One region of the Nonomuraea sp. LP-02 genome, then DNA from elsewhere that is predicted to be linked to it. Evidence: riboswitches for the same ligand, from Rfam matches in the RefSeq annotation. Region 1 holds a riboswitch; each other region holds the start of a gene.
The links. A riboswitch is a leader RNA that binds a small molecule or an ion and turns the genes downstream of it on or off. The one in region 1 is predicted to bind cyclic di-AMP.

Region 1 (7,717 bases):
GGCCACGACCATGTGGTGTTCAAGCCGCACCCGGCGGCCGGCCGGCGGCACGCCCGGCTCCTCCGTGACGCGGCCGGGCGGCTCGGGGTGCGGCTGTCGGTGCCCGGGGAGAACGTCCCCGCCGAGGTGTGCTTCGCGGCGCTGCGGCCCGAGCTGGTCGTGGGCTGCTTCTCGACCGGGCTGATGACCGCGCGGCGCTACTTCGGGCTGCCGGTCGCCTCGTACGGGACGGAGCTGGTGCTGGAGCGCCTCGCGCCCTACGAGAACAGCAACCGGGTCCCGCTCACCGTCGTGGACGCGCTGCTGCCCAGGCTGACGGCGGACGGCGGCGTCGAGGAGCCGCCGCCGGTGGACCTCGCCGGGCTGGTGCGCGCGGTCGGCTACTGCATGCAGGCCGAGGCGTATCCGGGGCTGCGGCCGGCGCGGATCGACTTCGACGCCCGCTACTTCAAGCGCAGGCGGCTGGAGGTGCTGGGCCTCCTGGATCGGCGGGCGTCGTCCCGTCCGACGGCGCTGGACCGGCTGCGGCGCCGCCTCCGGCCACTCGGCTGACCGCCGGGGCACCGCCCACCCGCCGCTCAGCCGAGGGCCGCCAGGTAGCGGCGGACCTGGCGCCTCGCCTTGTACCCCGCCCGCAGCATCGACGGGTGCACCTCCACCCGCAGCCGGGCCCGCCGGCGTGCCGCCGCGTGCTCGGGGCCGTCCAGCAGGGACGTCGCGGGCCGGCGCGGCCCGGCGGACACCAGGCCGGCCAGCAGCGCGGCCCAGTCGTCCCGTTCGCCGGGATGGAAGTAGTTGGCCGCGCACCAGGCGGGCGAGGCCGCGCGGAAGCCGCCTGCGGCCAGGTCCTCGAGCGTGCCGAGCAGGCCGCTGCCCTCGAACACCACGTTGATCATCTCGGCGCTGACGCCGAAGTCGGTCAGCACCAGCGACGGCACGCCCAGCGCGATCGCCTCCAGCGCCGCCGTCGAGCTGACGGTGACGAACCCGGCCGCGTTCGCGAGCTGCTCGTGCATCGGCCCGGCGGCGAAGCGCAGCCGCCCCGGCTCGCCCATCTCGCGCCAGAGCCGCTGGTAGTGGTGGCGTTCGCGGTGCGTCTGCCGTTCGTCCTCCAGGGCCCGCAGCTTGACCACGACGTCCAGGTCCGGCCGGCGCCGAGCCAGCTCGGCGAGAGCGACCAGGATCCGCTCGCGCTGCTCGCGCCCGCGCGGCACCTTGGCCTGGGTGGCGAAGACCACCCGGTCGCCGCCCGCCCGGGCCGCGCCCGCGCGCAGGAACGGCAGCCGGGCCAGCCCGACCGCCCCTCCCCCGCCGAGCCGCCCGGCGATCTCGCCGAACTCGGCCACCTCCCGCTCGCTGTGCACCACGAACAGGTCGCAGCCGCTGCGGTAGATCCACGCCTTCTCCGTCGCCGGCACCGAGATGCCCGGCAGCCCGCTGACGAACACCGGCCGGGGCCGCAGCCCGTCCAGCACGCCGGACACGAGCACGTCCACCACCGGTCCCGTACAGGCCACGAGGATCACGTCGGGCCGGGTGCGCTCGGCCAGCCGGCGCACCGACCGGGCCGACAGCACCGGCGGCGCGGGCCGGCCGCGCCCGCTCACCGCGGCGGCGATCTGCTCGGGCGAGGGCGCGATCGGCGTACGGACCACCACCAGGTCCGGGGAAGAGCCCCCGGGCAGGTCGTCGAGCAGGCAGGCCGCCCACTTCAGGTACGAGTCGGAGTCGGCCACCGCCAACACGTTCAACCAGGCACTCCCGTCAGATGCGAGCGCAGGGCGGGCGCCGCCCTGCTGGTCCACCAGTCGTCAGGCACGTCCACGGGCTCGACGGCGACGCCGCGCGGGCCGAGCAGGACCCGCAGCGAGGTGACGGCGGTCGAGGGGAGGCTGAGCACCCGCTGGTCCGGGCGCAGGCCGCGCAGGGTCAGCTCGGCGGGCGCGCCCGCCTCGTGCACGGTGACGCCGGGCAGCTCCCCGATCAGCGCCACGTCCACCGGGTCCTCGCGGCGGTGCGGGTAATACGCGAGCGGCTCGCGGGCGGCCAGGTCGGTCAGCCAGCGCAGGTAGCGGCCGCGGTGCACCAGGCCGTTGCGGACGAGCGAGGTGCCGAGGACGACCGTGTGCTCGGCGGGGCCGTACGGGCTCGGCGGCTGGGCGCGCAGCCAGGCGAAGTCGTGCCGGACCAGCTCGACGCCGGCGGCGCGGACGGCCTCGGCGAGCTTGTCGTCCACGTCGAGCGCGGTGAAGACCGACACCCGGCTGAGGCGCAGCCGCAGCGCGGCGGCCAGGCCGAGTGCGGCGCGCGGCACGGACGGCTCGGCGCGGGCGCGCAGCAGCGGGCGCGACGGCCCGGCCGCCAGCAGCTCCAGCAGGCGCAGCGTGGCGAGGCCGTCGTCCACGATGACGACCCGGCCGGGCCACGAGGCCAGCCAGCGCACCTGCACCCTGCCGGAGAAGGCGTCGCCGACCGCGACGACCCGGCGCGGCATGCGTTCACGCGGATCGGCCAGCACCAGCCCCGCGGGCGGCCCGAGGGAACGCAGCTCCGCGCGGGTGGCCTTCAGCGCGCGCAGCCCCGCGCGCGGCACGATCGTGGTCACGGGCCCGAGGAGACCCGCGTGGTGGGCCTCGACGGCGCACAGCATCTGGAGCGGTGACTCCACCCAGGCCGACGCCTGTCCGACCACTCCTGCCCCTCCCGGCCGATGGGCCTCCCCAGCAGGGTGATGGCCCGTCCATGACGCCGTTAAGTTACCCCCGCCGCCTTAAGCCGCCAGGAACGCGACGTGAACAATGGAGGCTATGAACTCGCTCATGCTCAACACCGACGGCGTGCAGATCCCGCAGCTGGGGTACGGCGTCTGGCAGGTCCCCGGCGACGAGGCCGAGCAGGCCGTGCGCACCGCGCTGGAGGCCGGCTACCGGCACATCGACACGGCCGCCGCCTACGGCAACGAGGAGGGCGTGGGCCGGGCCGTGCGCGCGAGCGGGCTGCCGCGCGAGAAGGTGTTCGTCACGACCAAGCTGTGGAACGGCGACCACGGCCGCGCCGAGCAGGCCTTCGACGAGAGCCTGGCCCGGCTGGGCCTCGATCACGTCGACCTGTTCCTCATCCATTGGCCGGTGCCGCGGCAGGACAAGTACGTCCAGGCGTGGAAGGCCCTGGAGAAGATCTACCGGGACGGCCGGGCCAGGGCGATCGGGGTGTCCAACTTCACCGTCCCCACCCTCACCCGGCTGATGGAGGAGACGGGCATCACGCCGTCGCTCAACCAGATCGAGCTCCATCCCTATCTGCAGCAGCGCGAGATGCGCGAGTTCCACGAGGCCAACGGCATCCTCACGGAGGCGTGGAGCCCGCTCGGCCAGGGCAGGGGCCTGCTGGAGGATCCGGCGCTGGCGGTGCTGTCGGGGAAGTACGGCAGGACGCCCGCCCAGATCGTGCTCCGCTGGCACCTGCAGCTCGGCAACGTGGTGATCCCGAAGTCGGTCACCCCGGCGCGCATCAAGGAGAACATCGACGTGTTCGGCTTCATCCTCGACACCGAGGACATGGCCGCCATCGGAGCGCTCAACCAGGGCAAGCGCCTCGGCCCCGACCCCGACACCTTCAACGCCACCTGAACCCTCTACGATCTCGCCTTGTGCGAGATTTTGCTTGGGGCATAGCGGCGACCGGCGGCATCGCCCAGACCGTGGGGGCGGCCATCGCGGCCGAGCCGGGCATGCGGGTGGCCGCCGTCGGCTCCCGCGACCTCGGCAGGGCGCGGGCGCTGGCCGCGACACTCGGCGCGGAGTCGGCGTACGGCTCCTACGAGCACCTGTGCGCCGACCCGGCCGTGGACGCGATCTACGTCGCCACGCCCCACGCCCAGCACCTCCCGGTGGCCGTGGCCGCCATCGCGAACGGCAAGGCCGTGCTGTGCGAGAAGCCGCTCGCGGCGAGCGTGGCGGACGCCGAGACGATGGTGCGCCTGGCGCGCGAGGCGGGCGTCTTCCTCATGGAGGCCATGTGGATGCGGTTCAACCCGCTGATCCGCATGATCGCCACCGACGAGCGCTTCGGGGAGATCCGCTCGGTGCAGGCGTCCTTCGGCTTCGCCCATCCCTATGACGAGGCGCACCGGCTGTGGGCTCCCGAGCTGGGCGGCGGCGCGCTGCTCGACCTCGGCATCTATCCGTTCGGGCTGGCGCAGCTCCTGCTCGGCATGCCCGAGGGCCTGCGCGTCACCGGGTCGCTCGCGCCCAACGGCGTGGACGCCGAGGCGGCGGGGCTGCTGACGTACTCCGGGGGGCGGCACGCCGTGGTGGCGACCTCGTTGCTCGCGCACTACCCCAACTCCGCCCACGTGGTCGGCACGGGCATGCGGGCGGAGATCCCGGCGGCGTTCTGGGCGCCGGAGCGGATCGTGCTGTCGGCGCCCGGCATGGAGCCCGAGGAGCACTTGCTCGATCCGGCCGACAACGGCTACGCGGGTGAGGTGCGCGAGGTGCGGGCCGCGGTGGCCGAGGGCCGGACCGAATCGGCGATCATGCCGCTCGACGAATCCCTTGCCATGATGGGGCTGCTGGCCGACGCCCGGCAACAACTGTCCTGACCAGGCTTTTAGGGATTTGTCATCTCCTTGCCGTGTGTATTACCTTATGGGGCATCTCAGGGCATACGTCCGTTTTGTCGGAGTATGTCTGACCATCGCAAGTGAAAGAACATCACAGGATCGTCCTGTGACCGCTGAATCCGCCACGCGCGGAACCGGGGACCCACGTCCTTTGGGGTGAATCGGCACCACGTGCCGTAGGGCAGCTTCCACGTCCGAACCCGTCAGCTAACCCGGTAAGCGGCATGGAAGCAAGGAGTAACCCCCTCGATGGCCAAGCACGGCTTCACCGCTGCCCGAAAGATGAAGATCGCCTACGCCGTCCTCGGCACGGCCGTGGCCGCCGCCGCGCTCGGCCCGCAGGCCGCGAACGCCGAGACCGCGTCGGCCGCCGGACAGCACGGCAACACCGTCAGCGACACTGTCAAGAACCCGGTCGACCGCGCCGCCCAGCGCTCCCGCGCCGAGGAGAACAAGATCCAGGTCACCGCCGCCCAGGTGCTGTCCATGGCCCGCTCCCAGGTGGGCACCAGCGAGAACTCCGCCGGCGGCGGCACCCCGTACCAGCGGTGGTACGCCGACTCGAAGCGGGCCGCCGAGACCATCGCCCGCGACGGCGGCACCCCGGCCGGCTACCTCAACGCCCCCTGGTGCGCGATGTTCGTCTCCTGGGTCGGCGAGAAGACCGGCGCCCGCCCGCAGATCGGCTGGGACGCCTGGACCGTCGCCCACGCCAAGTGGTTCAAGAACAACGACCGCTTCGGCACCGCCGCCAAGCCCGGCGCGGTGGTCTTCTTCTCCTGGAGCGGCAGCAAGGACCTCGACGCCATCAACCACGTCGGGTTCGTCGAGAAGGACAACCAGGACGGCACCATCTCCACCATCGAGGGCAACACCGGCAACGGCAAGGTGGAGGAGCGCGTCCGGCCGAAGTGGCAGGTCGTCGGCTACGGCTACCCCGAGTACGCCTCCTGACCTCACCCACGTACGAGCGCGCGTCCCCATCGCCCGGGGACGCGCGCTCGTCGCGTGTCCGGCCCCGCCCGCGTCAGGGTGTGGGCTCCTCCAGCAGCCGCAGGCTCTCGCGGGCCCACGCGGCGCGGGCCGTCGCGACGGCGATCTGGCCCGCGAACACGTGCGCCTTCAGCGCGGCGATGCGATCGTGCTCGGCCGCCGGGCGGTTCTTCAGCCGTTCCTTGAGCAGGGGCGTGTCCTTGGCCAGCAGCGCCTCCCTGTGCGCCCGCCACTCGGCGGCGAGCTGCTCCTGCTCGGCGATGAACGCCTTGAGCACCGACGCCGCCCGGTCCGGCTCGATCATGTCGAAGAACAGCGCCTGCAGGAAGAACGCGTCCCGCGCCGGCGGCGGGGTGTGGGCGGTGCCGAGCCAGGCGCGCAGCTCCGCCAGCCCGCGCTCGGTGATGGAGTAGACGGTCCGGCTCAATCTGGTGCCCCGGATCTCCTTCTGGCCCTCGATGAGCCCGGCCTGCTCCATCTGGCGCAGCGTGGGATAGATCTGGCTCTGCGGCGCTGACCACACCCAGCGCGGGGCGGCCTCGAAGAAGCGGGTCAGCTCGTACCCGTTCATGGGGCGCGCCTCCAGGACGCCGAGCAGCGCGTGCTGAAGCGACATGCCCTCCAGCATAGGGAGAGCATGATCCGTTCCTCTAGAACAGGTATGGAGATACATGTATTGTCCTCCCTGACTTCGAGAACGATCTCGCGAGGAGGGCGGACGGCGGTGACCACGGCAGAAGCCGGACCATTACCGGCAGAGCACTTACGGACCGAGCTGGCCCTGGCCGGCCGGGCGCTGGCGGCGGCGGGGCTGGTGACCGCGTTCGGGCACGTCTCCGTCCGGACGGGCGGCGACCGGCTGCTGATGACCCCGCCGGTCCCCCTCGGCACCCTCACCGCCGCGTCCCCGTACGCCGAACTCCCCCTCGACGCCGCCGAGCTGCCCGACGGAGCGGCGCGCGAGGCGTGGATCCACGTCGAGATCGCCCGCGCCCGCCCCGGAACCGGCGCGATCTGCCGGGCCCAGCCGCCTGCCGCCACCGCGCTCGCCGCCGCCGGGGTGCCCATCCTGCCGCTGCACGGACAGGGGGCCTTCCTCGGGCCCGAGGTGCCCGTGCTCGACGACGCCGTGCTCGTCCGCGACCGCGCCCGCGGCCGGGCGCTCGCCGACCGGCTCGGCGACTCCCCCGCCCTGGTCATGCGGGGCAACGGCGCGGTCACCACCGGCGCGAGCGTCGGCGAGGCCGTCGCCCTCATGTGGGTGCTGGAGGCCGCGGCCCGCATGAACGCCACCGCCGCCGCGGCCGGAACCCCCATCCCCCTCACGCCCGCCGAACAGCGGGCGTGGCGGGCCGCCGCGCCCGAACTCCTTGCCCGCATCTGGTCCCACCTCCGGGAGTCGTCATGATCGAGTTGACGGACATCGCCTACGTCCGCTCCGGCGCCGCCGACCTGGACACCGCCGTGCGCTTCGCGGTCGACATCGTCGGCATGGAGCTCACCGCCCAGGAGAACGGCGTCGCCTACCTGCGCGCCGACCAGCGCCACCACTGCCTCGCCCTGGTCGAGGGCGAATCCGGCGTCATCAGCTCCGGCTTCACCGTCCGCGACGAGGACGCGCTGGCCGCCGCCGAGACCGAGCTGGAGAAGGCGGGCGTCACCGTCGCCCGGGGTAGCGCCGAGGAGGCCCGCTCGCGCCGCGTCCGCGACTTCCTCTCCTTCGACGACCCCTTCGGCAACCGCGTCGACCTCGTCATCGACCAGGTGACGCTCACCGCCCCCGTACGGCACGGCCGCGAGGCCGGCATCACCGAGTTCGGCCACCTGTGCCTGGACGCCCCCGACGTGCGCGAGGCGTACCGCTTCTGGAACGGCCTGTTCAACGCCCGCGTCTCCGACTGGATCGGCGACTGGGCCTGCCTCATGCGCATCGACCAGGTCCACCACAAGCTCGCCGTGTTCCAGGGCAGCCAGCCTGGCCTCTGCCACATCAACTTCCAGGTGGACTCGCTCGACGACGTCATGCGCAACTGGCACTTCCTGGAGGCGAACGGCGTCGAGATCGAGATGGGCCCCGGCCGCCACCCCCAGTCCACGGCC
Region 2 (7,717 bases), 7.8 Mb from region 1:
CGGGCCGGGAAGCCGCGCCTCGCGGAAAACGGCGGAGCCCCCGGACGGAAGGTCCGGGGGCTCCTGCGAAGTGCCGGTGAGGGCGCGGGGTGAGGGTTACGCCTCGCCCTTGTCCTTGCCCTCGGTGGTGCCGTCCTCGGCGGCGGCCTCCTCCTCGACGGGGGCCTCGCCGTTGATCTCGGTGTAGATGGCCTTGAGGTCCACCTCGTTGCCATCGGTGTCGACGACCTTGGCGGCGTCACCGATCACGGACTTGGCCTTGTCGCGGACGATCTCGACCATGGCCAGCGTGAGCTGGTCGTTGTCGGCCAGGTGCTTGGCCAGCTCGTTGGGCTGGACGCCCATCTCCATGGCGCGGCGCACGACGAAGTTGGTCAGCTCCTGCTCGGAGACGCCCAGCTCCTCGGACTTGGCGATCTTGTCGAGCACGAAGCCGACCTTGAGCGCGCGGGCGGAGTTCTTCTCGAACTCCTCGAAGCGCTCCTCCTCCGTCGTCTGGTAGAGGCGGAAGAAGGCGTCGCGGCTCAGCCCGCTCTCGGCCACCTGGTGGTCGAGGTTGTGCTTGCGGGCGTCGATCTCGGCCTTGAGCGCGCTGTCGGGCAGCGGGAGGTCGAGCTGGTCGAGCAGCGCGTCGAGGGCCTTCTCGCGGGACTGGACGACCTGGTCGATCAGCTTGTTGCGGCGGGCCTGCTCGCGGATGCTGGCCTTGAGCTCGTCGAGCGTGTCGAACTCGCTGGCGAGCTGGGCGAACTCGTCGTCGAGCTCGGGCAGCACCTTCTCCTTGACCGACTTGACGTTGATGATGACGTCGGCCTGCTCGCCGGCGTTCTCGCCGCCGACCAGCTCGGTCGTGAAGCTCTTCTCGTCGCCGGCGGACATGCCCTCCAGGGCGTCGTCGAGGCCCTGGAGCACGGAGCCCGCGCCGACCTCGTAGGACACCTCGCTGGCGGCCTGCTCCTCGATGTTCTTGCCGTCGATCTCGGCGCGCAGGTCCATCACGACGTAGTCGCCCGCGGTGGCGGCGCGCTCGACGCCGGTCAGCGTCGCGAAGCGCTGGCGCAGCGAGTCGAGCTGGCGGTCGACGTCCTCGTCGGTGACCTCGGCGGAGTCGACGGTGACCTCGATGCCCTGGTAGTCGGGCACGTCGAAGTTGGGCCGGACGTCGACCTCGGCGGTGAACTCGATCTGCTCACCGTCGTCGATCTTCGTGACCTCGATGTCAGGCTGGCTGACCGGGAACACGTCGGCCTCGTCGACGGCCTGGCCGTACAGCTTGGGCACGGCGTCGTTGAGGGTCTCCTCCAGGACGACCGCCCGGCCGAAGCGCTGCTCGATGATGCGGGCCGGAACCTTGCCAGGCCGGAACCCGGGGACGCGCACCTGCTGCGCGACCTTCTTGTACGCCGCATCCATGCTCGGGCGCAGCTCGTCGAACGGCACCTCGACAGTGAGCTTGACCCGGGTCGGGCTGAGCTCCTCGACAGCGGTCTTCACGGAATGGTCTCCTTGATCAAGCTACGAGTGATCGCGGGCGCGTCCATTCGGTCGGCTCACGCGCCGCGCCCACATGTGCGGTGTTGGGCATGCTCCGCCTCGGCGGCATCCAACGCCGGGTGTCCAGTCTAGGGCAGATGCATACCCAACAACGACGTCCCGGCGGTCACAACGACGTCCGCATGCCGTCAGAACTCGTCCGCGATCTTCCTCAGCAGCTCGATCGTCTCGTCCGGCGTGGTGCTGACGGCGCAGAGCCGCTCCATGACCTCGGTGTACCGGTCCACGTCCTCGCGCTTGTCCAGGTAGAGGGCGCTGGCGAGTTGCTCGACGTACACGACGTCCGGCAGGTCGGGGTCGGGGAAGCGCAGGACGCTGAACGCCCCGCCCTCCGCGCTGTGCCCGCCGAAGCTGAAGGGCATGATCTGGATCGTGATGCTCGGCTGGCGCATGAGGTCGATGAGGTGCTCGAGCTGAGCCTTCATCACCTCGGCGCCGCCGATCGGGCGGCGTAGCGCCGCCTCGTCGATCACCGCCCAGAAGACGGGCCCGTCCGGCCTTTCGAAGATCCTCTGGCGCTCCAGACGGAGATCGACCCTCCTGGCGATCTCCTCCGCTCCGATGCCCGCCGTCCCGGCGGTCACCACAGCCCTGGCGTACTCCTTGGTCTGCAGCAGTCCTGGCACGAACTGGACCTCGTAGGTCCTGATCCTGGTGGCGGCCTCTTCAAGGCCGACGTACGCCTGGAACCACGTGGGCAGGACATCGTTGAACCGGTGCCACCAGCCCGGCTCGTTGGCGGTGGCGACCAGGTCGAGCACGGCGGAGCGGGCCTGCTGGTCGACGACCCCGTACAGGGTCAGCAGGTCCGCCACGTCACGCTCTTTGAACCCCACCCGGCCCAGCTCCATGCGGCTGATCTTGGATTCGGAGCCACGGATGAGGTGGCCCGCCTCCTCGCGGGTGACGTTCTTCGCTTCCCTGAGCTTGCGCAGTTGGGAGCCCAGGAGGATGCGCAGCGCCGTCGGCCCGGAACCCGGCTGGTTCTGCGTCACTTTGCCTCCTATCAAGGTCCGCACCACACAGTGACACCACATTGGCTGCTATGACAAGGTCCCAACCGGGTGTCCGATTCGCCGTGTCGACCGGGGAAAACGCCGCTTGCGGCTGCACATTGCAGCTGCACGTGCATTTGGGTCTTGCAGCCGCAGCCGTCGTGACCCATGATGGCTTAGTGCATATTGGGCCAAACATGCACTAACCAAGGCTTTACGGGGAGGTATTGGCGGGATGGTAGAGGACCCTCTGGCCACTGCCGACTGCCTCCAGATCACCCGCGAGGTCGGCTTCGATCAGTTGCTCACTGGTCGCGGCGGCAAGCCGTACACCACCTCGTGCCCGTTGCCCTTCCAGGCCGACTCGGTGAAGACCGCCAGGGACGTCACCCGCTCCACCCTCCGGGGCTGGGGCCTGCACGACCTGAGCGACGACGCCGCGCTCGTGGTCTCCGAGCTGGTGACGAACGCGGTCAGGTACGCGATGCGATCCTCGGGGCGGCGCGAGATCGAGCTGCTGCTCATGCGGGTCAGCCCCCACGTGCTGCTGGCCGTGGCCGACCCCAGCGACGAGGTGCCGCGGCGCAAGGAGCCCGACTTCATCTCCGAGAACGGCCGCGGCCTCTACATCGTCGAGACCTACAGCCAGAGCTGGGGCTGGGACCGGCTGGCCCGCGGCGGCAAGGCCGTGTGGGCGCTCTTCCGCACCGAGCCCTGACCGCCTTCTTCTGATCACTCGCCCGTGGTCACTCGCCCGTGGCGCCGTCGATGCGTTCGCGCAGGAGATCGGCGTGGCCGTTGTGCCGGGCGTACTCCTCGATCATGTGGACGAGGATCCAGCGGTGCGAGCAGTCGTCGCCGCTGCGCTTCCCCACGGCGTCCAGCGGCCTCGCGGCCGAGATGGCGCGGGCGCGCTCGATCTCGTCCCGCCAGGTGTCGAACGCCTCCTCCACCGACGCGGCGTCCACTTCCTTGAAGTCGGCGTCGATGTCGCGGTCCTTGTCCCACAGCTTGGGGACGTCCTCGCCGGCGAGCACCCGGCGGAACCATGCGCGCTCGACGTTCGCCATGTGACGGACCAGGCCGAGCAGGGACAGCCCGGAGGGTTCGGCGCTGCGCAGGCGCAACTGCTCGTCGGTCAGGCCGGCGCACTTGACCGCGAGGGTGGCGCGGTGCCATTCGAGCCAGTTGCCGAGCACGGTGCGCTCGTCGCCGGTCAGCGGCGGCGGAGTGCGGGGGTCTTCCATGAGCCCCGACCCTATCGAGCGTCCCGGGACCGCCTGCCGTCGGGACGAGCGCGTCGATCCACCGATCGGTTGAGCCGGCGACCCCACCGTCCGGCGGCCAGGTCCCGTCCACTGGCCGGTGTCGGCAGAAGCACGGGCCGTAGCAGGCTGAACGCGTCAATCGCCGACGGGCCGAGCCCGGAAGGACGCGCGCATGCCACCAGTGATCGAGGTACGCAACCTCCACAAACGTTATGACGACAAGATCGCGGTCGACGACGTCTCGCTCACCGTCCGGGAGGGTGAGATCTTCGGCATCCTCGGCCCGAACGGCGCCGGCAAGACGACGACCGTGGAGTGCGTCGAGGGCCTCCGCGTGCCGGATCGCGGTGAGATCAAGGTGCTGGGGCTCGACCCCCTCCGGGACCGCGCCGAGCTGACCCGGCGACTCGGCGTCCAGTTGCAGGCCGGCCACCTGCCCGAGCGGCTGCAGGTCGCCGAGGCACTGAAGCTCTACAGCTCCTTCTATCCCCGGCCCGCCGACTGGCGCGCCCTGCTGGACGGCCTCGGCCTGGCGGACAAGGCGAAGACCAGGTACGCGATCACCGAGCTGGCCAGGCTCGGCGTCACCGCGCGCGTACTGGTTCTGACCACCTACGACACCGACACCCACGTACTGCCGGCCATCGAGGCGGGCGCGACCGGCTACCTGCTCAAGGACGCTCCCCGGGAGGACCTGCTGCGCGGTGCCCGGGCCGCCGCCAAGGGCGAGAGCGTCCTTTCCCCTTCGGTGGCGGCACGGCTGATGAACCGGGTCAGGACACCCGCGCCGCAACTGCTCAGCCAGCGGGAGCTGGAGGTCCTGGGTCTCGTGGCGGCCGGGAACACCAACCGTGAGGCGGCCGCCCGGTTGTTCATCACCGAGGCCACGGTCAAGAGCCACCTGCTGAACATCTACACCAAACTAGGCGTCGGAGACCGGGCCGCCGCCGTCACCGAGGCGTTCAACCGGGGCCTGCTCGTCCCACGGGCCTCTGAGCAGTCCTGACCCTTGGCTCGTCGTGCGCGTCCTCAGTTCATGGAGATGTGGACGTGGTCGTAGTGGTTCTCGGTGACGCTGCCGCGGTCGGACATCGCGCGCCAGCCGGAGCCCGAGTTGATGCGCTGCTTCCAGATCACGTACTTGACGCCCAGTTTGCTCTGGTTCTGCAGGGCCCAGGCGGCGATGCGGTCGCCGAGGGCGTTGTCGGCCGCGCTGGGCATGGTGCCGCCTGAGCTCATCATGAAGTCGCAGGCGCGGCCGAGCGGGTGCTCGCCGCTGGAGCCGGAGCGGAAGCAGCCCACCGAGAACGGCAGCGCGAAGTTCTTCGTCACCTGCTCGCGCATGAGCCGGGTGCGCGCGGTGATGTTGTCCGAGCCGGACGGCAGCTCGGGGGCCCAGCTGCCGTCGGAGTTGCGGCCGGTGCCGTACGGGACCAGGTCGGCCAGCTTGTCCTTGATGTCGTCGATGACGTCCTCGGCCTCGTCGCGCTGCTCGGCGACCGAGGCGGCGTCCGCGCGGATCTTGACCGCCAGCGCCTCGGCCTCGGTGGCGGCCTTCTTCTTCTCGTCGCGGGCCGTGGCCACGCCCTGCACCAGCGCCTGCTGCTCGGCGGTGAGCTGCTCGAGCACGGCCGCGCTGGCGCCGTCCAGCATGAAGCCCGGCACCGGGGGGTTGCCGTTCTGGTAGCGGAGGCGGGCGAGCTCGGCGACGCGCTGCTCGGAGGCGGCGAGCGTACGCTCGGCCGTGGCCAGGCGTTCCTTGGCGGTCTCGGCGGCCTCCTGTGCCTTGGCCAGCTCGACGCGCTTGAGGTTGTACTGCTCGATGAGCTTGTCGACCTTGGTGTTGAGCCGCTTGAGCTGGGCGCGGAGCTGTGACTCCGACGGCTTCGGCGCGGCGGCCTGCGCGGGGGCCTGCGCAGGGGCCGCCTGCACAGGGGAAGGCGTCGACAGGAGGACGGCGGCGGCGGTGACGAGACCGATGGCGAAGGGCACGGGGGACGAAGCCGCCACGTACTGGGTTCCTCTCCCTCTGCCGGCCGGGTTAGCTGACGGGTTCGGGCGTGAGAGTGCGTCCCTACCACCGAAGTGGATTCACCCCAGGTGCGGTGGGTCCCCGGCTCCCGGGCGACGCGCCCGGGATTAGGCGTGCGACGGCTGGTAGCGCCGTTGCTTATGGGGATATTAGTGGTAGATCACAAGTAATGCGACCTTAAGTAGAAATCTATTAGTGATCAAGTTGTGATCGCAGCATGCGTGCCGCTTCCTCCGGCAGCACGTCGTTGACGAAGGCGCCCATCGCCGACTCCGACCCGGCCAGGTACTTCAGCTTCTCCGGCGCCCGCCTGACGCTGAACAGCTCAAGCCGCAGGTGGGCGAGGTCCCGCCCCTCGCGCACGGGCGCCTGGTGCCAGGCCGCGATGTACGGCATCACGACCCCGAACAGCCCGTCGAAGGCCCGCAGCACCGACGTGTAGAGCGGCGCGAACGCGGCCCGCTCCGCCTCCGTCAGCGCCGGCAGGTCCGGAACCTGCCGATGCGGATAGACGTGCACCTCGAACGGCCAGCGCGCGGCGGCCGGCACGAACGCCGTCCAGTGCTCGTTGGAGGTCACGACCCGCGTGCCCGCCGCGCGCTCGGCGGCGAGGACGTCGGCGAACAGGTTGCCGGGGCCCTTGTGCCGGGAGGCCGCGCCGAGGTTGAGCTTGGTGCGCGGGGTGACGTACGGGTAGGCGTAGATCTGGCCGTGCGGGTGCGCGAGCGTGATGCCGATCTCCGAGCCCCGGTTCTCGAAGCAGAACACCTGCTCCACGCCCTCGACGGCGGACAGCTCGGCGGTGCGGTCGGCCCACGCCTCCATGACCAGCTCGACCTGGTCGTCGGAGAGGCGGGAGAAGCTGGCGTCGTGGTCGGAGGTGAAGCAGACGACCTCGCAGCGGCCGGCGCCGGGACGGACCTCGCTCAGGCCGCCCACATCCTCATACGTACCGAAATTTCCGGAGAAGGACGGGAAACGGTTCTCGAACACCACGACGTCGTAGTCGTACGCGGGGATCTCCGTGTCACGGCCGGGCGCCGACGGGCACAGCGGGCACTCGGCCGCCGTGCCCTTGGGCTGGAACGTACGCGTCTGGCGGTGCCCCGCCATCGCGATCCACTCCTCGGTCAGCGGGTCGTAGCGCAGCTCGGAGGCCACCGGCCGGGGGCCGAGCTCACGCCGGTCGGTCGCGCTCCGGTCGGCGTCGTCCCTCCGGTCGAAGTAGATGAGCTCCCGGCCGTCGGCCAGATGGGTGATGGTGCGCTTCACAGCGTGCCCTCTTCCGCGATGATGAGTTCGCCGGCCCGATCGGCCAGCTCCGTGCGTGCTTCCTCCGGCAGCCCCGCGTCGCTGATGACCACGTCGGCCTCGCTCAGCTCGGCGATGGTGCTGATGCCGACCGTGTTCCACTTGGTGTGGTCGGCGGGCACCACCAGGCGGCCGGCGGCGCTCACCAGCTCCCTGTCGGTCTCGGACTCCAGCAGGTTGGGCGTGGTGAAGCCGGCCCGGACGCTCATGCCGTGGACGCCGAGGAACAGCGTGTCCACGTGCAGGCGGCGGATCGCGGCCACGGCGACAGGGCCCACCAGCGCGTCCGAGGGCGTACGGACGCCGCCGGTCAGCACCACCGTGCGGTCGGCGCGCGGGTTGCGGTGGAAGACGTCGGCGACGGGGATCGAGTTGGTGATCACGGTCAGCTCGGGAACGGCGATCAGGTGATGGGCGAGGGCCCACGTGGTGGTGCCCGCCGACAGCGCGACGGCGGTGCCCGGCCGGACGAGCTGCGCGGCGCGGCGCGCGATGGCCTGCTTCTCCGGCTGCTGGCGGGCGGACTTGGCGGTGAAGCCCGGCTCCTCGGTCGAACC
Region 3 (7,717 bases), 7.0 Mb from region 1:
ATCCTCATCACCCTGGGGGGCCAATACCACATCATCCGCCCCATCACCGGACGCGGCGGCAAGGGGCTGTTCCTCTACCTCGCCCTCGACCGCGCCCGGGCCAACCTCGCGATGTCCCGGCACCAGCTCCGGGGCATCGAGGAGAAGCTGGAGGTCTGAGCCTCGCCGCGGCCCGCGCCCCGTGACGGGGTGCGGGCCGCGGCGCGTTCAGGCGGTGGTGAGCTTGGTGATCTCGGCCACGAGGTCGGGCCAGAGCGCGCGCGGCAGGTCGTGCCCCATGCCCGGGTACGTCACCAGGCGGGCGCCCGGGATGGCCGCCGCGGTGGCCTGGCCGCCCGCCAGGGGAACGAGCTGGTCGGCCTCGCCGTGCACCACCAGGGTGGGCACGTCCAGCCGGCCGAGCGCCTCGACGCGGCTGCCCGAGGCCATGATGGCGGCGAGCTGCCGGCCGGTCCCGGCCGGGTCGAAGCAGCGGTCGTAGGCCAGGGCGGCGAGGGTGGTGATGCGCTCGTGGTCCAGCTCGTAGCCGGGCGAGCCGATCACCGACCAGGTCCGTACGGCCTGCGCCAGCACGCCGTCGCGGTCGGCCGGAGGCCGGGCCATGAGGATCGCGGCGGCCTCGGCCGTCGGAGGCGCGACCTCCGGACCGGGGGTGGACATGATCGAGGTGAGGGTCAGCACGCGCTCCGGGTGGCGGATGGCCAGCGTCTGGGCGATCATCCCGCCCATCGAGGCGCCCACGATGTGGGCCTGCGGCCAGCGGAGGGCGTCCATGAGGCCGGCGGTGTCGTCGGCCATGTCGTCCAGCAGGTACGGCGGAGCCGTGCCAGGACCGGGCGCCCCCGCCTCGCCGAAGTGCGTGGAGAGCCCCGCGTCGCGGTTGTCGAACCGGACGACGTGGTGTCCCTGCTCGGCCAGGAGCTCGCAGAGCCCTTCGTCCCAGTGGATGAGCTGGGCACCGAGGCCCATGATGAGGAGCAGCGGGCGGCCTCCGGGGGCGCCGAAGCTCTCGTAGGCGATGTCGATGCCGTTGGCGGTTACGCGGGTCGTCACCGGACCAGAATCTCATTCTGGTCCGGTGACGTAAAGCGTCAGGGCCGGGGGTCAGCCCTTGATCAGGCGCCGGAGCCGGGCGCCGGCCACCACCACGGCCCCGCCGCCCAGAGCCAGGACGAACCACAGCACGGCGCCGACCGCGCCGGTGCTCGCCTGCGCGGTCTCGCCCGCGGGGGCGGGCGCGGCCTGGCCGGCGGCGAGCTCGACGGCCGCGCCGCCGGACTGGGCCTGCGTCTTCGCCTGCGTCGTCTGCGCGCCCGAGTGCTCGGCCGTCTTCTCCACGGCCTTCGTCGTGGTCTTCGCCGGCTGCACGGTCTGCGTCGCCGTCGGCTTCTCCGCGACCTTCGGGGGCTTGGCCGGGTTGTTGTCGCGGCGCGACCAGGCGCCGGTGGAGAAGGGCACCGGGTAGTTCTTCTTGCCGACGCCGGGGCCCCACTTGGTGATGACGTAGTCGACCTTGATGTGGCCCTGGCCGCCGTTGCCGTCCACGTACAGCGTGGAGGGGTTGAACCTGCCGCCGGTCAGCTCGGCGAACGTCTTGGCGTCCAGGTCGAGCATGATGCCCGAGTTGGAGGGCACGCCGGGGCCGCGGTCGCCCACGAAGAAGGGCATCTTCTTGCCCTTGTAGATCACGTAGCCCTCGGTCAGCAGGGGCCAGCTCGGGCTGGCGGCCAAGCCCTTCTGCATGGGCTTGCCGCTGGCGGGCAGGCCCGTGTCCCCGGCCCGGCCGGAGGCGTCGTCCCAGAAGTAGGAGGCCGTGGTCGAGCCCTTGAGCAGGATCTTCTCGTCGGTGTCGGCGTGGGCGGGGGTGGAGACGGCGGTGAGCGCGCCGAACGAGCAGGCGGCGAGCACGGCGCAGGAACGCAGGCCAAAGCGGGGAGACATGAAGCAGTGAGTCCTTTGCGAGGGGGCAGGGACACGCGCTCAGGGGAGAAAGGCGCAGCCGGGAATGAACACCTGACGGGGGGAGGCTGCGCGGAGCGCGGAATGAGCCTGGGGTGAGGGGCCGCTCAGCGGGCGGCCGGCACTACGCTCTCGGGAATCTCGACCGGTGGGGAGCCGGCGTCCGGGGGTGTGACGCGGTACGACATGCGGGGGTCCTCTCCATCACGCCTACCGGGTTAGCTGACGGGTTCGGGCGAGGAGATGCCCTACCGGCGTGCTGCCGGATTCACCCCAACGAAGTGGGTCCCCGGTTCCCGAGTGGTTCGGGATTCGGCTGGTTGAATGGCAAGACTAAACCACGCACGCCGGGACGAACGCAAACGAATCTTCATGAATCGGACAAAAGATCTACCTGGCCGCAGCGCAAAGAAAAGAGGGGCGCGGAATAACCGCGCCCCTCTGGACCTGCCGGAACTGTCTGACTCAGCCGCCGCTCTTGCGCCTGAAGGATCGCTTGTTCGCGGCCGGGCCGTGCGTGCCGTGGATCTTCGACGGATCGCCGCCCCTGCCACCCGCGCCGCCGGCCGCCTGCTGGCCGCGCTTGCGCTCAAGCGCCTCGCGGAACTTGCGCTTCATCTCGTCCTCGGGAGTTTCGCTGACTTCCGGCTCCGGTGATTCCGCCATTGAGGACCTCCATGGTGTTGGGACACCCCCAGCTTCGCACGGGGTACCTTACGACGCGAAACCGGCGTCAATCTTGGTCTGCGGCACGGCCGGCAGCTCCAGCCGCCGGCCCGGCATGGCCGCCAGCGCCACGAGGGCGATCATCGCCCCGGCCACGCCGAGCGACGGGACGGCGACGGCCGCGGCCGAGGCGTGCGCGGCGGCGAGGCCCTGCGCCGGAGCCTCCGCGGTGACCGTGGAGGTGTAGAGCGCGCCGCCCACGGCCAGCGCCACGGAGCCGCCGATCTGCCGGAAGAAGGTGAGGTTGGCCGAGGCGGTGCCGAGGTACGCGGGCGGCACCGCCTGCTGGACGGCCACGGTCAGCCCCGAGAACATCGGCCCCATGCCCAGCCCGATGAGCAGCATCCACCCGGCGAGCGCCAGGCCCCCGGTGTCCAGAGCGAGGTTGAGGCAGAGCAGGGTGCCGGCCCCGAGCAGGAACGGCGCGGCCAGCAGCCAGGGCTTGTAGACCCTGGTACGGGACATCAGCATGCCCATGATGCCGCTGCCCACGACCATGGCCAGCGTCATGGGGTAGATCCGCAGGCCCGACTCGGTGGCGTCGGCGCCCAGTGCCTCCTGGAAGTAACGCGGCAGGAAGACGACCCCGGCGTACAGGCAGAACGCGGTGACGAAGGAGGTGACGTTGACCAGCGTGTACGTCCGGTTGCCGAACAGGTGCATCGGCATCATCGGGTTGGCCGCCCGCCGCTCCACGGCCACGAACGCCGCGAGCGCGGCCAGCGCCAGCAGGATCGGCCCCGCCACGGGCGCGTCGGTCCAGGTGTGGCCGTCGAGCCCCTTCTCCGTCAGCCCCACGAGCAGGGCCGTGATGGCGACGGTGAAGACGGCGATGCCCGCGTAGTCGGGACGCCCGCCGCCGCCGGTGCCCGGCCGCCCCGGCAGGCGCAGCGCGACGATCGCGATCAGCGCCGCGCCGAGCGGCACGTTCACGTAGAAGCCCCAGCGCCAGCTCGCCTGGTCGGTGAACACCCCGCCGAGGAACGGCCCCGCCAGGTACGCCAGCGCCATCACGCCGCCCAGAGCCCCCTGGGTGCGCGCGCCGCGCGGGGTGCCGGGCGGGAACATCTCCAGCACCAGGGCGAGCGACAGCGGCAGCAGCGCGCCCGCGCCGAGCCCCTGGAGCGCGCGGAAGGCGATGAGCTGCGTCATGTCCTGGGCCAGTCCGCACAGGGCCGAGCCCGCCACGAACACCACCATCCCGACCAGCAGCAAGGGCTTCCTGCCGTGCTGGTCGGACAGCCTGCCGTAGAGCGGCACCGTGACCGTCGAGGTCAGCAGGTAGGCCGTCACCACCCAGGTGTACAGCTCGCCGCCGCCCAGCTCGCCGACGATGCGCGGCAGCGCCGTGCCGACGATCGTCTGGTCGAGCATCGCGAGGAACATGCCGCCGAGCGCGGCCACGAGGACGAGCGCGCCGCCCTCCCGCGTCTTCATGTCATCAGCCACATGTGAAGATTGATATGTAAGCTCTTACATGTCAAGTCTTCGATAAGCTGACCGCCATGTCCCTGCGGATCGCGCTCCTGGGGCTGCTCTCGGCCAAAGGCCCGGCGAGCGGCTACGACCTGGCGAAGAAGTTCGAGCACTCGCTCAACCACGTCTGGCAGGCCGGGCACACGCAGATCTATCCGGAGCTCGTGAAGATGGCGGCCGACGGGCTGGTCGACGCCGGCTCCGAGGGCGTGAGGGGGCGCAAGACGTACACGATCACCCCGGAGGGGACGCGGCGGCTGCACGAGTGGATGATCGAGCACGCGGCGGTGGGCGTGACGCGGAGCGAGGTCGCGCTCCAGGCGTTCCTGCTGCCGCTGCTCGACCGGGACGACGCGATCGCGGTGATGGAGCGGATCCGGGCCGGGTTCCAGGGGCGGCTGGCGACGCTGGAGTGCCAGTCCCCGGCCTCGTTCGGGGCGTACGCGCTGAGGCTGGGGCTGGCGCAGGTGCGGACCAGCCTCCAATGGGCCGACGAGGTCCTGGCGGAGCTGAGGAATCCGGCCGGGTAAAAGGACGCCGTTCTGCTCGTGGTGTTGCGTTGATGTTCCGCCGGAAACAAATCCCGACATGGTGGACATATCACCTGGACAGCCATGAGCATCCTGGGGCTGGACCTGGCAGTGGATCTGGGGGCCGCGCGCACGCGGATCTACGTCAAGCGCAAGGGCATCGTCCTGGACGAGCCCACCGCCGTCGTCCGCGACGCCAGGACAGGCAAGATCGTGGAGTACGGCGCGGAGGCCGACCCCACGAGCGGCCACGAGACCTGCCGGCCCGTCAGCGCGGGCCTGCCGGTGGACGGCGAGCTGACCCGGCGGCTGGTCAGGCACTTCCTGCGCAAGGTGCACCGGCGGCCCTTCGCGGCCCGTCCACGCCTGGTCATGGCGCTGCCGGAGGGCGCCACGCCCATCGACAAGGTGGCGCTGCGGGACGTCGCCTACGACGCCGAGGCCCGCGGGCTCCTGCTCGTCCCGCACGGGCTCGCGGCGGCGCTGGGCGCGGGCGTCCAGGTGCGGGACGGCACCGGGCGGATGATCATCGACATCGGGCGGGACGTGGCCCGCGTGGCCGTCCTGTCCCACGGCGCGGTGGTGGCCGCGGCGACGGTGCCCGTCGGGGGCCGGGCCATGAACCTCGCCATCGTCCGCATGGTCGAGCGCGAGCACGGGCTGCTGCTCGACGAGGCCGAGGCGGAGGAGGCCAAGCGCCAGGCCGGCACCGACTGGAAGCCGCTGCAGCGGCACGTGACGGTCCAGGGCCGGGACGCCGAGACCGGCCAGGAGCGGGCCGTGTCGCTGCCCGTACAGCTCATCTACGAGGCGACCAGGCAGCCGGTCGAGGCCATCGTGCGGGCCGCCGTCGGGACCGTCGAGGGATGCCCTCCCGAGCTGGTGGCCGACCTCGGGGAGCGCGGCGCGGTGCTGGTGGGGGGCGGCGCGCTGCTGCGCGGCCTGGGCCGGCGGCTGCGCGCGGCGCTGTACATGCCGGTGCGGCGGGCGGAGCGGCCCCTGTACTCGGTGGCGCTCGGGCTCGGCCGGTGCGTGGAGGACCAGCATCTGGTGAGCCGGCTCAAGTCGATCATCCACTGATCCCGCGCGGCCCTGCCGGAGGCGCGGGGCCTCCGGTAAGGTCCGGAGCATGCGTACCCGCCGATACGCAGTCTCCGTGGCGCTCGTCTGCGTCGCGGCGATCAGCGCGTGCACGGCGGGCAGCGGCCTCCCGACGCTCGACGAGGCCACCAGCCGGCTCGCCGCCGACGCCGACCTCCTCCTCCGCTCCTCCGGCCTGCGCCGCTCCGCGCCACAGCAGCTCGACGACGGCTCCTGCGTCCCCGGCGAGGTACGCGGGTCGCTGCGGGCGGAGAGCGAGCGGGTGGACGCCTCCTCCGGCCTGCGGGAGAAGCTCCAGGCCATGGGGTACGCCGAGATCGCCGACGACCTGGACCTGCGCGACGGCCGCCAGGACGTGACGGTGCTGCGCGACCCCAGGACGTTGCTGACCTTCGAGCTGACCGTCGCCCGCGGCATGGGCGTCCGCCTGGTCGGCACGACCACCTGTTACGCGGCCTCCTAGTACTACGGCCTGTCCCTTCCTCAGTTCCTGGTCCACTTCTGGTTGGCGCCGCCGTTGCACGTCCACAGGATGATCGCGGTGCCGGCGCCGTCAGCGGATCGGTCCGACGAGCGGCCGCCGCGGCGTGAACGTTTCATTGAACGCCGCCGCGCGCCCGTAACCGGTTCATGCCTGGTGGGGGCGTCCCGGCGGGCCGGCGGGGGCCGTCGCAGGCGGGGGCGGGCGCTTGACGGATGCCGCCGCGAGGTATTTGCTCCGCCACACACCACCACCCCAGCAGCCCTCGCGGAAGGAGCGCCGCGCCGGGCAGCGAAATGTTAGCGCTAACAACGCATCAGGAGGTTCCCTTGACCCCTATCGATTCGGCCCCCGCCCGGGCAGTGGGCCCGCGCGCCTGGAGACGCGGCTGCGCCGCCGCGCTCACGGCCCTGGCGCTCGTCTTAGCCGCCATGGCGACGGGGGCGGGGACCGCCGCCGCCGAGTCCAACGGCGGGACGCGGGTCATGCCGCTCGGCGACTCCATCACCGAGGGCACCCAGGTGCCGGGCGGGTACCGGATCGGGCTGTGGCAGCGCCTGCTCGGCGGCCGGTACACGGTCGACTTCGTCGGCTCGCAGTTCAACGGGCCCGCCGGCCTCGGCGACCACGACCACGAGGGCCATCCGGGCTGGCGGATCGACCAGATCGACGCGAACATCGCCGGCTGGCTGCGCTCGTACACGCCGCGCACGGTGCTGCTGCACCTCGGCACCAACGACGTCCTGCAGAACTACAACCTGGCCGGCGCGCCGCAACGGCTGTCCACGCTGATCGACCGCGTCACCGCGGGCGCGCCGAACGCGGACGTCTTCGTCGCGACGATCATCCCGCTGTCCAACGCCGGCCAGGAGTCGGCCGCCCGCGCCTTCAACGCGGCGATCCCCGGCATCGTCCAGAGCAAGGTGAGCGCCGGCAAGCGCGTCCACCTGGTCGACATGCACAGCAAGCTCACCACCGCCGACCTGATCGACGGCATCCATCCCACCGCCGGCGGCTACGACAAGATGGCCGCCGCCTGGTACGCCGCGCTGCAGTCGGCGCCCGGCAGCATCGGCGAGCCCGGCACTCCCGGCTCCACGGCCGGCGCGATCAAGGGCGTGGGCTCGGGCCGCTGCCTCGACGTGGCCGGCGCCGCACAGACGAACGGCACACCGGTGCAGATCTACGACTGCAACGGCCAGGCCAACCAGCGCTGGGAGGCCACCGGCGCGGCCGAGCTGCGGGTCTACAGCGGCAAGTGCCTGGACGTGTCCGGCCGCGGCACCGCCGACGGCGCCCAGGTGCTGATCTGGGACTGCAACGGCCAGAACAACCAGCAGTGGCGCTTCAACGCCGACGGCAGCATCACCGCGATCGGCGCGAACAAGTGCCTGGACGTGCCCAACTACTCCACGGCCAACGGCGTCAGGCTCCAGATCTGGTC
Region 4 (7,717 bases), 6.8 Mb from region 1:
AGCCGGTGGCCCGCTCAGCCGCTCAGCCGGTGGCCCGCTCAGCCGCTCAGCCGGTGGCCCGCTCAGCCGGTCAGCCGGTCGGCGCGCCGGACGTCAGCAGGAAGCCGCAGTCGCCGAAGGAGACCTCGTCGCCCGGCGTCACCCGCGCCGGCCCCACGAGCCGCCAGCCGTTGAGCCGGGTGCCGTTCAGCGACCCGAGGTCGACCAGCACCCACCGGCCTTCGTCGTCGCGCCGCAGCTCGGCGTGGACCCGGGAGACGGTCAGGTCGGACAGCACGAGGTCGCAGGCCGAGCCCCGTCCCACGACGTAACGCACCCGTTCGTCGTCGGGCAGCGCGAGCCGGGGCAGCCGGGGCCGCCGCCAGGCGGACTGCAGCTTGGTGGTGAACTCCGACACCGACGACACCGCGTCGGTCAGCCGCTGCCGTAACGTGGGCCGCCGCGGCAGGTCGGCCACCAGCTCGTCGAGCTCGTGCTGACTGCGGGCGCGCAGCGCCTGGTCGACCCGGCCGACGAAGGTGTCGTGGGAGATGCGGCCCTCCACCGCGCGGACCTTGAGCTCGTCGATCGCACGGTCGCGTTCCCCGTCGGAGGCGCGGAAGGGTGGATGGGTCGAGCTCATGTAGCGAGTATCGGCCTCAACCTCGGCTCGTGTCCAGAATACGCCGAATCGGGTGCCACGCTGGGTTCAGGCGTCCGCGGGCGGCGCCACGGGAGGCGTGAGCCGGTACTTCAGCGTCACCAGCACCGACGCGAAGATGATCAGCGCGGGGATGGCGGTCTGCCCGATCAGCACGGCCGTCACGGCGCTGTCCGGCTGCTGCACGGGAGTGTCCGGCTGGGACTCGACGAAGCCGCCGAGCGACAGGATGACACCGAAGATCAGCGCGCCGAACGAGCTGACCCCGTTCTCGATGGCCGTCCAGAGCCCGGTGAGCACGCCCGCGCGGCGCTTGCCGGTCTCGGCGGCGTCCACGGCGATGACGTCGGCCAGCATGGAGAACTGCAGCAGCTGCAGCCCGGCGTACCCGACGCCGACGAACAGGATCGTCACGTGCGCCCACAACGACCCGAACAGCGGCGTGGCCATGGCCGCCGCCGTCCCCGCCGCGAACAGCGAGGCCGCCAGCACCATCGCCCCGCGCTTGTCGAAGCGCCTGGCGAGGCGCACCCACAGCGGCATGGTCAGCAGGATCGGGCCCACGAGCGCGGCGAAGAGCGTCTGCGTGGCCTTGGGATCGCCGATCGTGTACGTGGCGAAGTACGGCGCGGCGGCCAGCATCATGCTCACCGCCAGCATCTGCGTGCAGGCCAGCACGGTCAGCCAGAGGAACGGCCGGTTGCCCCTGATCGCGGCGAGCTGCTCGCGCCAGTTGCCCCGGTCGGCCTCCGGCGCGCCGGTCATGGGGGCGCGGGCGGTGCCGAAGAAGGAGCCGAGCATGGCGAGCAGCAGGATGACCGCGATGGTGAGCGCCATCGTCCGGTAGCTGCCCAGCGTCCCGTGCTCGCCCTCGCCGGTGGCGATGGCGGGGGCGAGCACGCCGCTGATCGCGGTGGCCACGCCGATGAAGACCATGCGCCACTGCAGCAGCGAGGTGCGCTCGTGGTAGTCGTGCGTCATCTCGCCGGGCATGGCCTTGTACGGCACCTCGAACAGCGCGTACGCCGTCGCCGTGGCGAGGAAGCACACCGCGACGTAGGCGGCGGCGGGCACCCCCGTCAGCGGCGGCCCGGCGAAGACCAGGAAGAACGCGACCGGCAGCGTGCAGGCCCCGGCGAGCAGCCAGGGCCGGCGCGGCCCCCAGCGCGAGACGGTCCGGTCGGACCAGCGCCCGACCAGCGGGTTGATGACGAGGTCCCAGATCTTGGGCGCGGTGACCACCACGCCGGCCAGCCACGCGGGCACGGCCAGGAAGTTGGTCATGTAGTAGAGCAGCAGCAGTCCGGGCACGGCGTTGACCGTGGCCGTGCAGAAGGAGCCGACCCCGTAGCCGAGGCGCACGCCCCGGGGAACCGTGGCCGCGACCGGTGTGATCATCCCCACATTAGAGCCGAGCAACGGCTTGTTTGGGGAGACCCCATTCGACCGGCGGCGGGGGAGAACCCGCCGCCGCCGGTCAGTCGTGCACGTCGGCGCACACCACGTGCGCGCCGATCTCGATCATCCGCTGCTCGCTGCGCGCGTCGGCCACCCGGGCCATGAGGATCGGCGCCCCGCTGGCCGCGAACTGCGGCAGCCGGGCCCGCACCAGGCGGTGCAGGTCGCGTACGACGTCCTCGGCGGCCGACATGTGGACCTTGACGTGCAGCATGATCCCGGTGGCCCCGGACGCGGTGCTCGCCTCGGAGATCCACACGTGGTGCACGAGCGGGAAGTCCACGAGCAACTGCGCGATCGCCTGCCGCAGGGCGGGCAGGATGGGATGGGCGCACCGGCGGTAGCCGGGATCCACCTGCTGCATCGGGCCCGACAGATGCGGCCTGGGCGCGGGCACCCACGGGAACGACGGCGCCTGCGGAGCCGGCGGGGCGACCTGGGCCAGCGCGGCACCCCGCGACACGGTGGCCATCGCGCCCGTCGCGTAGGCGGCGGGCGCCGCCCCCGACAGGACGGGCGTGGGCCCGGTCCGCGTCGTGGTGAGGAAGCGCTGGAGATCGTCGATGGGCACGGCCGCGGCGGCTGGTCCGGCCGCGTCGATCACGATCTCCCGCACGCCCGTGACGCGCTGGATGTCCAGGATGGTGTCGGCGTCGCACGCCGACAGGGAATGGCTGCCACGGTGCCGGGCGTAGGTGGTCGCGCTGGTGTAGCCCAGCAACACGCGGTCCCCGGCCTGGGTCGTCCCGAGGACGACCGAACGGTCAGGGCGCACTGCCACCAGGACGCCACCGTCGGCGAGAGCGCCCAGCAGCCGGTGGGGCGTGCCATGCTGGGCGAGAACGTCGGCAAGCGCAGGATTCCCGATGCTCATATGACGAACCATAGGTAGTCGGCCACGGCTTATCAGGCTAATGGCGAATAAATCTCCCGATCAAGACGAAGATGGCCCCGGGATGGGTGACTTTCTCCTCTACCGGGTAGCCGCCGCCCGTCTCACATGGTGGGTCCTTCGTGAATGCGTTCACAAGCGGCGGTTAGACTCGGTAAGACCGCCGGGGGATCCGTGGACGTGTCCCCCTCATGACTCGCCGGAAGCCCCTAAGGATCCACCTGTGAACAAGCCCGTCGTACTGGTCGCTGAGGAGCTGTCCGAGGCCGGCCTCGCCGTTCTCGGCGCCGATTTCGAGGTCCGCCACACCGACGGCGCCGACCGTTCCCAGCTCCTGCCCGCCCTCGCCGACGTGGACGCCCTCATCGTGCGCTCCGCGACGCAGGTCGACGCCGAGGCCATCGCCGCGGCGCCCAAGCTGCGCGTGGTCGCCCGGGCGGGCGTCGGGCTCGACAACGTCGACGTCGAGGCGGCCACCAAGGCCGGTGTCATGGTCGTCAACGCGCCGACCTCCAACATCACCAGCGCCGCCGAGCAGACCGTCGCCCTCATCCTGGCCAGCGCGCGCAACACCGCCCAGGCGCACGCCGCGCTGAAGAACGGGGAGTGGAAGCGGTCCAAGTACACCGGCGTCGAGCTGGACGAGAAGGTCGTCGGCATCCTCGGCTTCGGCAAGATCGGCCAGCTCGTGGCGCAGCGGCTGCAGCCGTTCGGCGTCGAGATCATCGCCTACGACCCCTACCTGCCGCCGGCCCGCGCCGCGCAGCTCGGCGTCAAGCTGGTGAGCCTCGACGAGGTGTTCAAGCAGGCCGACTTCATCACCGTGCACCTGCCGAAGACCAAGGAGACCCTCGGGCTCATCGGCGACGAGGCGCTGCACAAGGTCAAGCCGAGCGTGCGCATCGTCAACGTCGCCCGCGGCGGCATCGTGGACGAGGCCGCGCTCTACTCCGCGATCAAGGAGGGCCGCGTCGCCGGCGCCGGCCTCGACGTCTTCGCCAAGGAGCCCTGCACCGACAGCCCGCTGTTCGAGCTCGACCAGGTCGTCGTCACCCCGCACCTCGGCGCCTCCACCCACGAGGCCCAGGAGAAGGCCGGCACCCAGGTCGCGCGGAGCGTGAAGCTGGCGCTCGCGGGCGAGTTCGTGCCGGACGCGGTCAACGTCCAGGGCGGCGCCGTCGCCGAGGACGTCAAGCCGGGCCTGCCGCTGGCCGAGAAGCTGGGCCGGGTGTTCACCGCGCTGGCCGGCGAGGTCGCCACCAAGCTCGACGTCGAGGTGCGCGGCGAGATCGCCTCCCAGGACGTGCGGGTCATCGAGCTGGCCGCGCTCAAGGGCGTCTTCGCCGACGTGATCGAGGAGCAGGTCACCTACGTCAACGCGCCGCTGCTGGCCAAGGACCGCGGCGTCGCCGTCGAGCTGATCACGAGCTCCGAGAGCCCCGACTGGCGCAACGTGGTGACCGTCCGCGGCGTGCTGGCCGACGGCCGCCAGGTCTCGGTGTCAGGCACGCTGTCCGGGCCCCGCCAGATCACCAAGATCGTCGAGGTCAACGGCTACGAGATGGAGATCGAGCCGACGGCGCACCTCGCGTTCTTCACCTACGCCGACCGTCCCGGCATCGTGGGCGTGGTCGGCCGCCTGCTCGGCGAGCACGGCGTCAACATCGCCTCCATGCAGGTGGCCCGCGACGTCAAGGGCGGCAAGGCGCTCATCGCGCTGACCGTCGACTCGGCGATCCCGGCCGACATCGTCGACCAGATCGTGGCCGAGATCGGCGCCGAGAGCGGCCGTTCGGTGGACCTGGAGGACTGACACTCCCCGCCTCGCGCGAAAGGCCGCCGCCCGGACCGGGCGGCGGCCTTTCGTTGTCTCAGCATGCGGGATGCTAGGACATCCAACGAGATTCCTCGGTTAACGTGGAAGTACATGCGCCAGGTGCTCGTACTCATTACCTGCCGCGGCGAGGCCTGTTAGGGCAGGTCGGCGACTCGCCGCGGTGAACGGCGTCGCGTCGGCCGGTAAGTCCCTCCCGTCAGTAACGCCTCCTCGCGAAACGAGTTGACGATCATGTACGAGATGTACGCCTATAACCGTGCCGAAGACCACAAGGACGAGGCCGCCGAGGCCCTGCAGACCGCGCTGGACCGCCGCGACAACGGCGGCGCCCCGCAGGAGTCCGGCCGGTAGGGCCCCGGCTCGCATCGGAGACGCCGGTCAGAGCACCGACGCGACGGGCATGGGCGGTGCAGGCTCCTTCTGCTGCTTCGCCCACTCCCGCACGCCCTTGCGGTCGGGCCGTACGGCGCCGACGAAGGCGCTCCTGCGCCAGCTCGACAGCTTCTCCTCCTTGATGACGTCCCCGGTGCGGGGCGCGTGCACCATGTAGCCGGGCCGGGAGATCATCCCGACGTGGCCGAGGTTGCTGAAGAAGGCCAGGTCACCGGGCTTGAGGTGGTCCCAGGAGACCTTTTTGTCGAACGCCGCGTACTGGTCATTGGTGACGCGGGGCAACTGGATCCCCGCCTTCTGGTACGCCCGGAGCATGAGCCCCGAGCAGTCGTATCCGCCTGGGCCGGTCCCGCCCCATAGGTACGGGATGCCCTGTTTTTTCAGGGCGAAGTTCAGCGCGATCTTCCAGGCGGGCCTGCTCTGCCTGTCCCGGATCTTCTTGAGTTCCGGACCGGTGAGCGTGGTGGTGAGTGCGCGCTGGTCGAGGGTTTCGGCCTTGGGCACGCGGTCAGGGTTGGTCTGTGCGGTTTTGGTCTGGTCGGGCTTGGTCTGGCTGGGGGTGGATGCCTGGGCAGGGGAGGCGAGCACGGCGAGGCCGGTCGCGCCCGCCGCCACGAGAATGGCGATGCGAGACAGGGGACTGTCCTTCCATACGGCCGACCGGGTTAGCTGACGGGCTCGGGCTTGGAAGCAGCCCTACGGCGCGTGCCGATTCGCCCCAGGGGGAAAGTGGGTCCCCGGCTCCACGCGAACCGCCGCGTGGATTAGGCAGGGCACGGACGCTAACGAATCAGTCAAAAGATCGCAAACCTTCACAAATCGGACTTCTGGGAAACAGTCCGAAAAATGAGACCGAGTGTTCGTCAGGCGAGACGAGCCGGTAAGGTACCGGCATGGAGTCGCGTAACATCCGCTTGGCCGTCATCCCCGGCGATGGCATCGGCACCGAGGTCGTCACCGAAGGGCTCAAGGTCCTCGAAGCCGTCGGCACGAAGATCGAGCCCACGCACTACGACCTGGGCGCGGCGCGATACCACCGCACCGGCGAGACGCTGCCCGACTCGGTGCTGCAGGAGCTGCGCGGCTACGACGCGATCCTGCTCGGCGCGGTGGGCGACCCCAGCGTTCCCCCGGGCATCCTGGAGCGCGACCTGCTGCTGCGGCTGCGCTTCGAGTTCGACCACTACGTCAACCTGCGCCCGGTCAAGCTCTTCCCCGGCGTCGAGACCCCGCTGGCCGACACCGCGGCCGAGGACATCGACATGATCGTGGTCCGCGAGGGCACCGAGGGCCTCTACGCGGGCACCGGCGGCGCCATGCGGCGCGGCACGCCGCACGAGATCGCCACCCAGGAGTCGCTCAACACCGCCTACGGCGTCGAGCGCGTCGTCCGCTACGCCTTCGACAAGGCCCAGAGCCGCCCGCGCAAGAAGCTGACGCTGGTCCACAAGACCAACGTCCTCACCTTCGCCGGCGACCTGTGGCAGCGCACGGTCAACCGGGTGGCCGAGGAATACCCCGAGGTCACCACCGACTACTGCCACATCGACGCGGCGTCGATGTTCTTCGTGACCCAGCCGGGGCGCTTCGACGTCGTCGTCACCGACAACCTGTTCGGCGACATCATCACCGACCTCGGCGCGGCCATCGCGGGCGGCATCGGCCTGGCCGCGAGCGGCAACATCAACCCCGAGCGCACGGCGCCCAGCATGTTCGAGCCGGTGCACGGCAGCGCCCCCGACATCGCGGGCCAGGGCAAGGCCGACCCGACCGCCACCATCCTGTCGGTCGCCATGCTCCTCGACCACCTCGGTCTGAGCGCCGAGGCGGCCAAGGTCGAGCAGGCGGTCGCCGACGACATCGTCGAGCGGCTGACCGGCTGGACCGGCCGCACCACCTCGCAGATCGGCGACGACATCACCGCGCGAGTATCCAGCTAGGGCCGCCTAGCCTCCCCACGCGCCTGGCGGTCCGCACCTGGATCGCCAGGCGCTTTTTGCTGTCCAAGCGGCCGAATCGCCCAACGACAGCTTGTCATCCCATATGGCGAGACAATAGGAAGTACTAGCTGCCTTCGGGCAGGGCTGCCGCGCCGTAGCGGGTCCACGGACCCTCAGGATTCGGTAGATTTTCGCGAAATCGCAGAGAGAAGGACCAGCGTCATGACCATCGCTCAGAAGCTCAGCTTCGACGTGCAGCTATCCGACCACGCTCGCACCGCGGCCGAGCGGGAGCAGGTACTGACGAACCCCGGTTTCGGGCAGTCCTTCACCGACCACATGATCACGATCGACTACACCGAGGGCCGCGGCTGGCACGACGCCCGGCTGACGCCGTACGGGCCGCTCTCGCTCGACCCGGCCACCGCGGTCTTCCACTACGCGCAGGAGCTGTTCGAGGGCCTGAAGGCGTACCGGCAGGCCAACGGCTCCATCGTGATGTTCCGCCCGTACGCCAACGCCGCCCGCTTCAACCGCTCGGCCGCCCGCATGGCCAT

Region 2: linked by a shared signal. The riboswitch ahead of SMD20_RS42250 (coiled-coil domain-containing protein) and the one ahead of SMD20_RS05985 (CHAP domain-containing protein) in region 1 are both predicted to bind cyclic di-AMP.
Region 3: linked by a shared signal. The riboswitch ahead of SMD20_RS38895 (hypothetical protein) and the one ahead of SMD20_RS05985 (CHAP domain-containing protein) in region 1 are both predicted to bind cyclic di-AMP.
Region 4: linked by a shared signal. The riboswitch ahead of SMD20_RS37985 (C40 family peptidase) and the one ahead of SMD20_RS05985 (CHAP domain-containing protein) in region 1 are both predicted to bind cyclic di-AMP.

Annotation. Positions count from the first base shown of each region.
Region 1 is NZ_JAXCLK010000001.1:1,290,986-1,298,702, reverse strand. Features, by position in the region: gene SMD20_RS06010 (polysialyltransferase family glycosyltransferase) at 1-552, shown strand, start outside; gene SMD20_RS06005 (DUF6716 putative glycosyltransferase) at 579-1,745, opposite strand; gene SMD20_RS06000 (hypothetical protein) at 1,748-2,692, opposite strand; gene SMD20_RS05995 (aldo/keto reductase) at 2,808-3,629, shown strand; gene SMD20_RS05990 (Gfo/Idh/MocA family protein) at 3,650-4,603, shown strand; cyclic di-AMP (ydaO/yuaA leader) riboswitch at 4,726-4,861, shown strand; gene SMD20_RS05985 (CHAP domain-containing protein) at 4,874-5,578, shown strand; gene SMD20_RS05980 (PadR family transcriptional regulator) at 5,652-6,233, opposite strand; gene SMD20_RS05975 (class II aldolase/adducin family protein) at 6,342-7,025, shown strand; gene SMD20_RS05970 (VOC family protein) at 7,022-7,717, shown strand, end outside.
Region 2 is NZ_JAXCLK010000001.1:9,070,922-9,078,638, reverse strand. Features, by position in the region: gene tig (trigger factor) at 97-1,494, opposite strand; gene SMD20_RS42270 (helix-turn-helix domain-containing protein) at 1,683-2,549, opposite strand; gene SMD20_RS42265 (ATP-binding protein) at 2,785-3,267, shown strand; gene SMD20_RS42260 (DinB family protein) at 3,296-3,796, opposite strand; gene SMD20_RS42255 (LuxR C-terminal-related transcriptional regulator) at 3,990-4,823, shown strand; gene SMD20_RS42250 (coiled-coil domain-containing protein) at 4,847-5,827, opposite strand; cyclic di-AMP (ydaO/yuaA leader) riboswitch at 5,834-5,973, opposite strand; gene galT (galactose-1-phosphate uridylyltransferase) at 6,042-7,121, opposite strand; gene SMD20_RS42240 (DeoR/GlpR family DNA-binding transcription regulator) at 7,118-7,717, opposite strand, start outside.
Region 3 is NZ_JAXCLK010000001.1:8,276,776-8,284,492, reverse strand. Features, by position in the region: gene SMD20_RS38905 (hypothetical protein) at 1-159, shown strand, start outside; gene SMD20_RS38900 (alpha/beta fold hydrolase) at 208-1,053, opposite strand; gene SMD20_RS38895 (hypothetical protein) at 1,105-1,941, opposite strand; cyclic di-AMP (ydaO/yuaA leader) riboswitch at 2,152-2,287, opposite strand; gene SMD20_RS38890 (DUF5302 domain-containing protein) at 2,425-2,625, opposite strand; gene SMD20_RS38885 (MDR family MFS transporter) at 2,674-4,134, opposite strand; gene SMD20_RS38880 (PadR family transcriptional regulator) at 4,191-4,691, shown strand; gene SMD20_RS38875 (rod shape-determining protein) at 4,776-5,771, shown strand; gene SMD20_RS38870 (hypothetical protein) at 5,821-6,255, shown strand; gene SMD20_RS38865 (lectin) at 6,603-7,717, shown strand, end outside.
Region 4 is NZ_JAXCLK010000001.1:8,089,535-8,097,251, forward strand. Features, by position in the region: gene SMD20_RS37965 (DUF1707 and FHA domain-containing protein) at 71-622, opposite strand; gene SMD20_RS37970 (MFS transporter) at 689-2,038, opposite strand; gene SMD20_RS37975 (hypothetical protein) at 2,118-2,972, opposite strand; gene serA (phosphoglycerate dehydrogenase) at 3,214-4,803, shown strand; gene SMD20_RS37985 (C40 family peptidase) at 5,206-5,835, opposite strand; cyclic di-AMP (ydaO/yuaA leader) riboswitch at 5,860-6,001, opposite strand; gene SMD20_RS37990 (3-isopropylmalate dehydrogenase) at 6,114-7,160, shown strand; gene SMD20_RS37995 (branched-chain amino acid aminotransferase) at 7,383-7,717, shown strand, end outside.